Regions from separate parts of the Aquirhabdus parva genome, predicted to be linked through region 1. Evidence: predicted binding sites of a transcription regulator. Region 1 holds the regulator's gene; each other region holds the start of a gene.
The links. The regulator PhoB, encoded in region 1, activates phosphate uptake and scavenging genes when phosphate is short. The targets are predictions, from matches to a motif close to TGTCATNAANCTGTCATAA.
Positions count from the first base shown of each region.

Region 2: the regulator PhoB is predicted to act here: its motif matches at 1,668-1,686, upstream of HYN46_RS04525 (porin).
Region 3: the regulator PhoB is predicted to act here: its motif matches at 1,541-1,559, upstream of pstS (phosphate ABC transporter substrate-binding protein PstS).
Region 4: the regulator PhoB is predicted to act here: its motif matches at 1,904-1,922, upstream of HYN46_RS04210 (inorganic phosphate transporter).

Region 1 is NZ_CP031222.1:2,608,913-2,612,132, reverse strand. Features, by position in the region: gene phoR (phosphate regulon sensor histidine kinase PhoR) at 1-919, opposite strand, end outside; gene phoB (phosphate regulon transcriptional regulator PhoB) at 981-1,691, opposite strand; gene HYN46_RS11705 (SCP-2 sterol transfer family protein) at 2,141-2,632, shown strand; gene bioB (biotin synthase BioB) at 2,682-3,220, shown strand, end outside.
Region 2 is NZ_CP031222.1:1,020,492-1,023,711, forward strand. Features, by position in the region: gene ftsY (signal recognition particle-docking protein FtsY) at 100-1,257, shown strand; gene HYN46_RS04525 (porin) at 1,900-3,144, shown strand.
Region 3 is NZ_CP031222.1:436,692-439,911, reverse strand. Features, by position in the region: gene pstC (phosphate ABC transporter permease subunit PstC) at 1-128, opposite strand, end outside; gene pstS (phosphate ABC transporter substrate-binding protein PstS) at 417-1,454, opposite strand; gene HYN46_RS01975 (M23 family metallopeptidase) at 1,844-2,383, shown strand; gene HYN46_RS01970 (hypothetical protein) at 2,414-2,665, shown strand; rRNA gene rrf (5S ribosomal RNA) at 3,200-3,220, opposite strand, start outside.
Region 4 is NZ_CP031222.1:953,385-956,604, reverse strand. Features, by position in the region: gene smpB (SsrA-binding protein SmpB) at 1-183, shown strand, start outside; gene HYN46_RS04210 (inorganic phosphate transporter) at 235-1,782, opposite strand; gene metH (methionine synthase) at 2,164-3,220, shown strand, end outside.

The DNA.
Region 1 (3,220 bases):
CGTGCTTAAATTCAGCATTATAGGCTTGGGCATCATCAAAGATTTTATTCAATAAATACGGCATATCAATGACTTTGCGTTCAGTCTGCGCACTGCTATTTTCTAAGCGCGATAGCAGCAGCAAGTCTTTGACAATGTTAGTCATGCGCGTGGTTTGTTGGCGCATTTGTTCAAAGCCACGCCGCCAGCGTGGGTTAAGGTCATCCTGATCCATATAGGTTTCAAGATAGCCGGACAGTACGGTTAACGGCGTGCGTAACTCGTGCGAAACATTGTCTACAAAGTCTTTGCGCATCAATTCTAGGTTGTGTAAGCGGGTAACATCGTAAGCGACCAGCAAGCGATCATTTTGTCCAAAGCGAGTGAGCTTACATTGGAAGTAACGCTCTTCATTGATCCAAGATTTAAGCTTAATCTCTTGGCTATAGTTACCTTGTTGGTAGTAACTGACAAATTCTGGAGCCCGGCAGAAATTCAGGATGTTGCGACCTTGATCGCCAGACTTTAGGCCCAGTATTTTTTCTGCAGCAGGATTCCACCACTCAATTAGCGAGCTAGCATCAATCAGGACCACGGCTTCTTCAAGCGCCGCAACAGAGGTTTGTGCACGGCTGATGACACCCAGCAGATTTTTGCGTGAGCGATGTTCACTGATTTGGATTCGGGTGATGTTGTACAGTAGGGCAGACCAGACACCACCCAGTTCAGGCGGCTCTTGATCGGGCGTGTGCTGCATCCAGCGATAGAGTCGATACAGTGAGTACCACTGTAAAAGTAAAAACAGAAACAAAGCCAGCAAGACCGCCAGCCAAGGCATACCAACGACCCAGCCGATGCAAAAAAAGATTAGCACCAGCCCAATTAAACGTAATAAATCTTGATAGACAAAGTCTAATAAAGAGGTCGTTGAATTACTCATGCGGGCAGTTTAGCCGATTTCAGCGCGGCGCTGTGAATCATTATGATCTGCCCTTATGGGTTTATGTTGCTGGTTGCAAGTCAATGCGTGTGGAGAAGCGATAGCCTGTACCACGCACCGTTTGGATAAACCGATCAAAGCCATGAGGCTCTAATACTTTGCGTAAACGGCGAATATGCACATCAATGGTGCGATCTTCTACATAGACATTACCGCCCCAGACTTGATCGAGCATCTGAGTGCGGGTATATGCACGTTCTGGGTGCGTCATAAAGAAAGCCAACAGGCGATATTCAGTCGGTCCCATTTCAACGGTATGCGTTCCAACACTGATGCGCTGGCTCACTGGATCCAACGTTAAGCCGTCTGCGTTGATGGCACGGTCTGCATTAAGTGCGCTGGCACGACGCAAAACCGCTTTGATGCGAGAAACCAGTTCACGGGTTGAGAAGGGCTTGGTCATATAGTCATCGGCGCCTGCGTCAAGGCCTTGCACTTTATTGTCTTCTTCTCCGCGAGCGGTCAGCATAATGACGGGTATTTCTGATAGGGACTCATCTTTCTTTAAGCGGCGGCAAAGTTCAATCCCGCTCATACTGCCTGGCATCATCCAGTCGAGCAGGATAAGGGCTGGCCGCTGATCGACGATAATGGCATGTGCGGTACGGGCATCTTCGGCTTGCACGCAGTCAAAGCCTGCGAGATCAAGCGCTGTGTGAATCATTTCACGAATGGGAGCTTCGTCATCAACAATTAAAATACGGTCTGTCATGGTTTCTGTGATCCATTTGCTGGTAACACACTGCCCAGTGCAATGCGTGATAACCAGATCGTGACAATCGTTTTGGATGTTTTTAGGTTTAACGACAGTTAAACAATATCCAAAAGCAACGTCAAACTAATAATGACAGTAATATTACAACGAATATTGTTACGGTTTGATTACGGCAAGATTCTTGCTTATCGTCTTTCATCTCGTAATTCACCTAGCTTATCGACAAAAGCCGACTGTTTTTGGTCTTTATGCCAGTGACAGCACAAACAACTGGTGCTAAAGTGAATGCCGTTTGTGTTTTCGACAGGTTGCATTGCATCAATGCATCGTGTTTATGATGAGTCTCATTGAGACTGTATTTTATATTTTTAAACATCGGCATCTCAATTTTTTGATCAAGCACTATGTGTATATGCCAATTTATATCCTCCATGCGAGCTTCTACTATGACTCTTCCTGTCGTTCAACTACCATTGCTCAATCTATCTACACATCCGTTTGATTTGTTGTTAGCGGGTTTAGGGCTACGCATGATTCAATTGGCGTATACCAGTCCAGAATTTAAAACGATTTTAGAAAATCGTTCGTTCACCATTCAGATTGAATCGCAAGACGGCATCGCCCGTAATTTTACCGTGCTGAATAATCAGGTCACTATGGCCAGCGGCCTTGCACCAAAACCAGATTTCACTTTGCGTTTTAAGGATGGTGAAACAGCGATACAGATTCTCAAGCAAGGCAATCCAGCAGCATTTATGACCGGCATGCAAGATGGCTCGGTACAAATGGAAGGCGACTTTAGTTTGCTGATGTGGTTTAACCAAGCTTCAAAAATGATTGTGCCAAAGATTCCGAAACCGATCTTAGCCAAAGTCAAGCCAGCGCTCAAACATGCGCGTAAGTTGCAGTCACGTTTTACACGTGCACGCTCTGCATAAAACGGTTAGATTCAGGTTAGATTGTTTTTCAGCAATAGGATAGGTTGAAATGATGCTACGTAATGATTGGACACGCGATGAGATCGCGGCACTCTTTGATTTACCCTTCAATGATTTGATGTTTCAGGCGCAAACAGTCCATCGCCAGCATTTTGATGCCAATGCGATTCAGGTCAGCACCCTGCTTTCCATCAAGACTGGTAACTGCCCCGAAGATTGCGATTATTGCTCACAATCCGCTCATCACCAAACCGCACTCGTTCCTGAAAAGAAAATCGCGATTGAAAAAGTTTTAGAAGCGGCCAAAGCAGCACGTGATACTGGTGCTTCACGTTTCTGCATGGGCGCAGCATGGCGTAATCCGCATGAGCGTGATATGCCTTATGTACTGGAACTGGTCAAAGAAGTCAAAGCTATGGGTCTTGAGACCTGTATGACTTTGGGTATGTTGTCCTCCAATCAAGCAGAGCGTTTGGCTGAAGCAGGACTGGATTATTACAACCATAATCTGGATACTTCTCGTGAGCACTATGCACATATCATCCGTACCCGTACATTTGATGACCGCTTGGATACCTTGTCCCATGT
Region 2 (3,220 bases), 1.6 Mb from region 1:
ATAAGTTCACATGTTAGAATTCATGGCTGTTTCACCCTTGTATTACAAATTAGCGCATCCTCTTCTTCATTATTTTGCTTGAAAGCGAGCCAAAGTAGCATGTCAAACCAATCTTCTAACTCTCCTTCACAGTATTCTGGTCTGAATGCACCACTCATCTTTCCTGAAAAGACGGCTCAACATCTGGTTACTGATGTTGCCGTTGAGTTGCCCAAGCCACCTTTACCTGCTGCACCTATTATTCCTGCTGTTAAGGATGAGGTTCCAGTGGTTGTTAATAGTTCTGTAGTTAGCTCTGTCTCGGAAAGCCATGTAGACGACTCGGAGTCTGGTAGCGGTTTTTTTGGGCGGATGAAGCAAGGTCTGGCAAAGACGCGTCGTGGATTTACCGATGGTGTGGTCAATTTGCTCATTGGTGGTAAAGAGATCGATGATGAGTTGCTTGAGGAAATCGAAACTCAGCTTTTGGTTGCAGACATTGGGATTGAGGCGACTCGTACAATCGTACAAAATTTGACAGAGCGGACCGCGCGTCGTGAACTGATTTACTCCAATGCACTGTATAAGGCACTACAAGAGGAATTGGTTGCATTGCTCGCACCACGCGTCAAAGCCCTTCATATCGATCCGAATAAGCGTCCTTATGTCATCCTAATGGTTGGGGTGAACGGCGTGGGTAAGACGACTACGATTGGTAAGTTAGCAAAGCGCTTGCAGGGAGAGGGCAAAAAGGTCATGTTAGCAGCAGGGGATACCTTTCGTGCCGCTGCAACTGAGCAGTTGCAAGTTTGGGGTGAGCGAAATGATATTGCGGTTGTTGCACAAGGCAATGGCGCGGATAGCGCCTCAGTTATTTTCGATGCTTTTGAGAGTGCCAGAGCCAAAGGTATTGATGTATTGATTGCAGATACAGCAGGCCGCTTACATACCAAAAGCAATTTGATGGAAGAACTGAAAAAAGTTAAACGTGTCATGCAAAAAATTGATGCCACGGCGCCTCATGAAATCATGTTGGTTGTTGATGCTGGTACGGGTCAAAATGCCATCAATCAAGTACAAGAATTCGATTCTGCTGTAGGGCTGACTGGCTTAACCATCACCAAATTAGATGGGACAGCAAAAGGCGGGATGCTGTTTAATATTGCGAGCCGCAGTCATGTCCCGATTCGATTCATTGGTGTAGGTGAGAAGATTGATGACTTGCGTCCTTTTGCTGCGAAAGATTTTGTTTCCGCAATGTTCCAAAACGATGAGTAAGTTTTACGTAAAAAAATATCAATAGATCGTTGGGTCGTGTAGTAAAGCTGAGGATTTCCTCAGCTTTTTTTTTGTCTTGAATTTTCTTGTGGGTGAGTTCTTATGCTGATTTTGTATCTAATGTAACCGTCGTGTAAGTAAAAGTGATATGCAAATCAGCAATTATTATTTTACGGCATGAAATATTACCGTCACAATCCTACAAGTTAAGACGTAAATTCTCACAAAATAAATCACGGAATGGTTGCAAAATTTAAATTAATAATTTCTATTTTTTGAATTTATTGATTTTTTAAGTGATGTATTGGGGGTAGAAGATACTCATTTGAAGTAAAAAAATATGATTTTTTGAGAATTTTGTTTTAAATAATGTTTATTTTACAATTGCTTATGTTAATTTTTCTGTTGCTTGTCATGATTCTGTCATACAGTTGCGTTATATATTTGCAAAGCAAATTGTTTTCTGTATGATGCAGGTGCTGGGCAAATAAATTGTAAGAAAATTTTAAAGATGTAACAGGATTTTTAGGAATGTAACTAGATTGTCACAATTCGGTGCGTATACTTCGCACCAGTTGAAGGTGATTTAACTACTTTTCTCACACAATAACCCTATTTTGATGTCCTTTTTGGAGTTTGGAAATGAAAAAGCTACTTCTTGCTACTTTGGTTGCTGCCGCATCAATCGGCGCTGCACAAGCGGATGGTCCTTCAGTTTACGGTAAAATCAACGTTTCTGTTGATAACACCAAAAGTGATCTGAATCAAAACCGTGTAACCACAGTTGATTCTAACGCTTCACGTTTCGGCATCAAGGGTAACGAAAAACTCACTGATAACCTAAGCGCAGTTTATGGTATCGAGTGGGGTGTCGCGATTGATAACAACAGCAACAACTCAAAACCATCAATCAACAACAACACCGATACTTCTGCAACTGGTACTACCTATGACCTCGCTGCTCGTAACCGCTTCATCGGTTTGCAATATGAAGGTTTGGGTACTTTGAAGTTTGGTCGTTTGGATACCAACGTAAAAACACTTCAGTACGTTAACCCAGCTCAAGGTGTTGACGTTGCGGATGACTTCGTAAATGGTAGCTTTGATAGCACGCAAACACTTGCTGGCGAAAACCGTATCAACAACGTCATCGCTTTGGAATCAGCGAAGTTTGATACAGGCTACGGCGTATTCTCTGCAAACTTCTTGGTTTCCCCAAGTGAAAAAACAGTCGCTAAAAACGCAGTAGGCAATACTGGTTCAACAGCAACTTCTACCTCTATCATTTATGCGAATAAAGATGCTGGTTTATACACTGGTGTTGCATATGACGTTAACGTAGCCAGCGTCTGGAATGCTGCAAATACTTTTGCATTCGCAACCAAAGCGCCGATCACTTCTGTGAACAATCCTTTTGCTTCAGCTTCAAACAACACTGATCTATTCCGTTGGGTAGGTAGCGTTGATTTGGGTAAATTGGCAGGTGCTGATGGCTTAACTCTGAACGGTTTGTATCAACAAGCTAAACTTTCAGACAAAAATGCTGCAGGCTTTGCAGGTTCTTCTCCAAAAGAAAACGGTTACTTGGTTAGTGCAATCTACAAGTTCCCAGCATCAATTTTGGACGGTCTGTCAGCAAAAGCACAATGGGAAAGCGCAACAACCAAATCTTTGGGCAACAATATTTCTGATGTAAAAATCGATCAAGTGACTGTTGATTTGGATTATGCATTCAGTGCAAAAACCAAAGTATACGGTTTCTGGGCTCAACGTACTCTGAAAAACCCAAACAACGTAGGTACTATCGCAGTTCCACTACCTAACGCTGGTCAAGACTCTAACTACAAATACTCAGGCTTTGGCTTGGGTCTGGAACAAAAGTTCTAAGATTGAATCTGTAGTTTAAGTTCAAATAAGAAAACCCGCATGTTGCGGGTTTTTTTTATGCCTGATCAGGTCTACT
Region 3 (3,220 bases), 1.6 Mb from region 1:
AAAATAATTGCGCCGAGTACAATCAGTACCAGCAGAGCAATCCCCAGGACAATCACGCGGAATCTGGCATTACGGCCATTCTCGACTTTGATCAGTCGAGCAGCAGATGTTATCTCTGAAGTAATCATAATTACCTATCTAATCCAAGTTGCAAATCTTTGGGTGCTTTATAAATACAGCAATATCGTCGAAGACACTTTAGGTCATGCTTTTGAATTGGACGTGAACCTTACTGCAATCTCTTTAGCAGTAACCCGTTCCGTCTCCCCTATCTCTTGATGAACAAATCCTAATGGCGTCCATCTGTATAAAATATAAATCAAAAAACACAGTTCATATAAAGTCAAAAACAGAGCTACATGCGTTGATGTAGCTCTGAATTATTTATTTCATAAATCAGTCTAGTTATTCACTACTTACCAAACTGCTTTACCAGTTGCTGCATCTTTCACTTCAGTTTTCCAAGACGCTTGGATTAACTTAACAACGTTTGCTGGCATTGGAACATAGTCCAATTGTGCTGCAAGTGCGCCGCCATTTTTGAAAGACCAGTCGAAGTATTTGAACACTTCTTTAGATTGAGCGGGTTTGTCTGCTTTCTTTTGTAGTAATACAAAAGTAGCACCAGTGATTGGCCAGCTGTTCTTGCCTGGTTCGTTAGTCAACACTTCACCAAATGCAGGTGCTTTTGCCCAGTCAGCGTAGGCTGCTGCTGCTTGGAAAGTGGTGTCATCTGGCAATACATATGCGCCATCACGATTTTGTAGTTGGGTATAAGACAATTTGTTTTGTTTTGCATAGGCATATTCAACATAACCAATTGAACCATTGATACGTTGTACGTATGACGCTACACCTGCGTTACCCTTACCTGCAACGCCTTCTGGCCATGCAACAGTAGTATCGCTACCTACTTTGGTTTTCCAGTCAGCGCTGACTTTAGACAAGTAGTTTGTGAAGATGAATGTCGTACCTGAACCGTCTGCACGGCGTACTACAGTGATGTTTTCATCGATGTCTTTCAGGCTTGGGTTCAATGCAACCAGCGCTGGATCGTTCCATTGCTTGATTTTGCCCAAATAGATGTTTGCAAGTACATCACCAGTCAATTTAATTTGACCAGCTGCGATACCTTTGATGTTCAATACAGGAACAACACCACCCATGATTGCTGGGAACTGTGTCAAACCTTTTGCTTCCAAATCTTGTGGTGACAATGGCTTGTCTGATGCACCAAAATCTACAGTTTTTTCTGAAATTTGCTTGATACCAGCACCTGAACCGATAGACTGGTAGTTTAAACCAACGCCAGATTTAGCTTTGTACGCATCAGCCCACTTTGCAAAAACAGGAGCAGCAAAAGAAGAACCCGCACCAGTAACGTCAGCTGCATGAACAACGCCTACAGTTGCAGCAGAGACTAGAATAGATAACATCAAAGAAGTAATACGCATTATTTAGACCTCAAAATAGAGCCAACAATATCAATAAAAAACAGAATTCGTGAACGGTGCTATTAGACATGAGAATTGTGATACTTTTATGACAGTCTTCTTACAAACGACATCTTAGGCTTTTTTAATCACGAAGACGATACTTTTTTATCGACATTATCGTCATGACAAAACTCAATCACTCATGGGATCAAAATCACTTTAGTTTGCCAGAATCATCACCCAAATAGGCTGGACGTTGAGTCATCCTGTTCTGTTCACTGAATCACATTTAGTCGCTTTTATCACTAGATAAAACCAATCTTTAATGTAAGCGGCATATTTTTTTCCAAACGATAGCGATATCATAGTTCTACACCATCACAGCATTAAATGGAATTTACTCTATGATGCCTACCCGATTTAAACACAGTTGTTCCGCTATTCTGACATTAAGCCTACTCACCGCTTGTGCATCGTCTCCACCTAAAAACGCAACTGCGCGTATCGACTCACAATCAAAATTCTATCAACAGCTCGCCAGCACCCCCTTGCCATCTCATCTCCCTATTCCTGTCAAAGGCATATCTGCAGATCAACTGACAGATACTTGGGGTAATGCGCGCAGCCATGGACGCAGCCACGAAGGCATCGATATTCTGAGTAAGCGTGGTACTCCCGTTTATAGTACGACAGATGGGATTGTCAGTCGGATCAGCAGCTATGGCGCAGGGGGGAATGCTATTACGGTTGTTGGATATGCCTTGAGTCAACATTACTATGCCCACTTAGAAGGCTTCGGCAAATACCGCATCGGTGACACTGTAAAAGTCGGAGATACGCTGGGTTACGTCGGTAGTACGGGTAATGCAACAACCACACATCTGCACTATGGTATTTATTTATCGCCAAATCGAACTGCTGTAAATCCTTACCCATATTTGCGCTAAAATAAGACTTTGCATCATTTGAGTAAAGTCATGGACCTAGCGGAGCAACTTGCAGTATTTGCGGAAAAAGGGAACCAGCAGCGCATCCATCTTACTGATGGACGAACGTTGCAAGGATGGATCATGGAGATCAGAGAAGACGATCTGCTGATGAGTACGGGTTTTTCTGAAAAACAGGGCAAAGACGACTGGATTCCTTTCACATCAATCCATCTTGATCAGTTGCAATATTGGGATACCCAGCAGTCCCTCTGGGCGCCATTCACGATTGATCCACAATAAAGAAGACCGTACACAAAATATCCGTTCTGTTTTATCTTAAAATCGGGGAAAATATAGATGCTCCTCGATCCGCAACAAGGAAAACTCAATTGAGCCACTTATCCCTAACACCACAAGTTAGACGCAAACAGTCGATACAAGCGTGGATTCTCTTTTCTCTTATTATCGCGTTGAATTCCTGTAATCCTAATGAAGCGACCGATGATCAGCCCACTTCTCAGCTTCAAAATATAATAACGACATCCAGTGATGCTATAGACAGCAGTATCAATTCTGAACAATAAAAAAAGCCCTAAAGTTGATTAAACTTAAGGGCTCCAAATATTTTAGATCGCACTAACACGAAGACTTTAAAATCCTTCTATATTCCATAGCTTGAATAAATACAAATAAAAAGCCCGAGGCGATTACCTTGGGCTTTAATGTTTTATATTTCGAGTTTTATTATTTTCAGAAATTAAATGGTGTAGAAAGACAAAACCCCCATCTCGTAGGAGAAGGGGTTAAGTGTGTAGCTTTGAGCTACGAATAATGAGCTGACGATGCCCTACTCTC
Region 4 (3,220 bases), 1.7 Mb from region 1:
CTCATGGCTGCGGTCAATCAAAAGGGTTATACCTGTGTACCGCTCGCCAGCTTCTGGAAAGGCCAGTATGTAAAGTGTGAGATTGCGCTGGTGAAAGGTAAAGCGCTACATGACAAACGTGCGACTGAAAAAGACCGCGATTGGAATCGTGAGAAACAGCGGGTGTTTAGAAAGAGTCATTGATAATAAAAAAGCCTAGCAATTGCTAGGCTTTTTTATTAAACCAATAAGAAATTATACGAACCGTAAGAACAACCAGTACAAGCCACCTGATAGCGCCATCGCAGCAGGCAACGTCAATACCCATGCGGACAAGATGCTACGCACAGTGCTCCATTGTAAGCCTGATTTATTGGCCGTCATGGTTCCTGCAACCGCACTATTCAAGACATGTGTCGTACTCACAGGAACACCCACACCGTCGGCAGCCAGAATAGTCGTCATAGCGACAAGCTCAGCCGACATCCCTTGACCATAAGTCATGTGTGACTTACCAATTTTTTCTCCAACGGTCACTACAATCCGTCTCCAGCCGACCATCGTACCAAGTCCAAGAGCGAGTGCAACAGCAACCTTGACCCATGTTGGGATGTACTGTGTGGCTTTATCGAGATTTTTACGATAATCGACCACGGTTGCTGTTTGTGCGGCATTTAGCGTTGGCATGGCTTTATCTTTATCCAAACGCTTCAACGTCGCACTACTCAAATACATGTCATTACGCAAGTTAGCTGTCGCTGATTCAGGAACTTTGTCCATACTGCCGTAGCTTGCAACGGCATCGCCAAGATGGTTCGATAGAACTGCAACCGAGGGAACGACTTGTGGATTAACTTGGCGATCTTGGATATAACGCGTCAGTGTTGCTCGCGCTTGGGTATCGGTAATAGTAGGTTGAGACGGTGCCAAAATACGTGCAGTCTTCTCAGACAAAGCCGCAAATGACTGTACTTGAGTACTATCCATCGTTTTATTCAATGAATAAGCCAGCGGCACAATTCCGATTAGGATGAGCATGATCAAGCCCATTCCCTTTTGCCCATCGTTTGAACCATGGGCAAAGCTTACACCTGTGCAGGTGAAAATTAACAACGCACGAATCACAAACGGTGGTGGCTCATTGCCAACAGGAGGTTGAAACAACTCTAAACGACGCTTAAAAACAAATTTTACAAGCAAGAAAACAATCGCAGCAAAACCAAAACCAATCAGTGGTGAAAAAAGTAATGCCTTACCCACTTTGATCACTTGCTCGACATCAACACCACTAGCACCATCCGTTGCCGAATGCAAAAACTGATTCATCAATCCTACACCGATGATTGAACCCACCATGGTATGTGAACTTGAAGCTGGGATACCGAGGTACCAAGTCCCTAAGTTCCAAATGATCGCTGCGAGTAACAACGCAAAAACCATCGCAAAACCCGCACCACTACTGACATTCAAAATCAGTTCGACGGGCAATAAAGCAAGGATCCCGTATGCAACGGCTCCGCTTGCCATTAACACGCCAAGAAAGTTGAACAGACCAGACCAGACGACAGCGACGGATGCAGGCAATGCATTGGTGTAAATAACCGTAGCGACCGCATTAGCCGTATCATGAAAACCATTCACGAACTCAAAGCCGAGAGCAATCGTTAATGCTGCACCCAACATTGCAAAAGAGAAAATCGTAAGCTGCGGAACATGGGATAAATCAGTCGCTAATTGAGTCCCAATATAGATCAATGCAAAAACGATTAAACCAAAAAACAGTGGCTTAAACCATGAAGGCATTTTGGCATTGGCTTTATCAACCACTGGAGGAGTTGCTTCTGTGACAGGTGCCGCTGATGAAATCGTGTTCATGGCTAGACCTTGAGCAATATAATTTATTGGTTGGCATTTTCGATCCTGAATATGACAGTATTATGACATTCTTGTTTTATGGCATAGCGATTTGTAGACGAAGGGGCTCACTGCCCTAACCTAATCTTGCTCTATCCTGCCACACCTAGCATTCACGTGATGTAATTACCTGTTAGAATACGCAGCTTTTTGTTGTGTTCCATGTATACGCACTCCATATCTAATGGATGATCGTGCAGATTGAATGATGGGTTTATTAAAGTCGCAGTGACGTTGCTTTATTCTTGGTTTTCGGAGTTCTTTGTAAAAATGTCTACACCCGCAATCGCAGCTCAAAATCTAAAAAAACAGCTTCAAGAGCTACTGAAACAAAGAATTCTCATTATCGATGGCGCGATGGGGACCATGATTCAACGCCACAAACTCGAAGAAGAAGACTATCGAGGAGAGCGTTTCGCTGACTTTGAACATGATGTGAAGGGCAACAACGATCTACTGGTGTTAACGCAGCCTCATATTATTCAAGGCATCCATGCTCAGTATTTGGAAGCTGGTGCAGACATTATCGAGACCAATACCTTCAATGGTACTCAGGTGTCTATGGCTGATTACCATATGGAACACCTTGTCAGTGAGATTAACACCACTGCGGCTCGACTTGCCCGTCAAGTCTGTGACGAGTTCACCGCAAAAAATCCTGATAAACCCCGCTTTGTCGCGGGTGTCCTTGGGCCAACATCGCGCACCTGCTCGATCAGCCCAGATGTCAATAATCCTGCATTTCGTAATGTGACTTTCGATGAACTCGTTGAAAACTATGTACAAGCCACTCTTGCACTGATCGAAGGTGGTGCACACATCATTCTGATCGAGACCGTCTTTGATACGTTGAACTGTAAAGCCGCAATTTTTGCGGTCAAAACCGTCTTTGAGCAAATCGGCTACGAACTGCCCCTGATGATTTCAGGCACGATTACCGATGCATCAGGTCGAACGCTGTCTGGTCAAACGGCGGAAGCGTTTTGGAACTCGGTGCGACATGCAGACTTGCTGTCGATCGGTTTTAACTGTGCGCTCGGTGCCGATGCTATGCGCCCGCATGTTAAAACGATTGGCGATAAGGCTGATATTTTTGTCTCTGCGCATCCAAATGCGGGTCTACCTAATGCTTTTGGTGAGTACGATGAAACACCAGAACAAACCGCAGAGTTTATCCGTGAATTTGCAGAAAGTGGCTTGATCAATATTACGGGAGGTTGCTGTGGCACGACACCGGATCATATTGCCGCAATCTATCAGGCCGTTAAAGATTATGCGCCACGCCAGATCCCCGAAATCGAACCTGCGTGTCGCTTATCTGGACTGG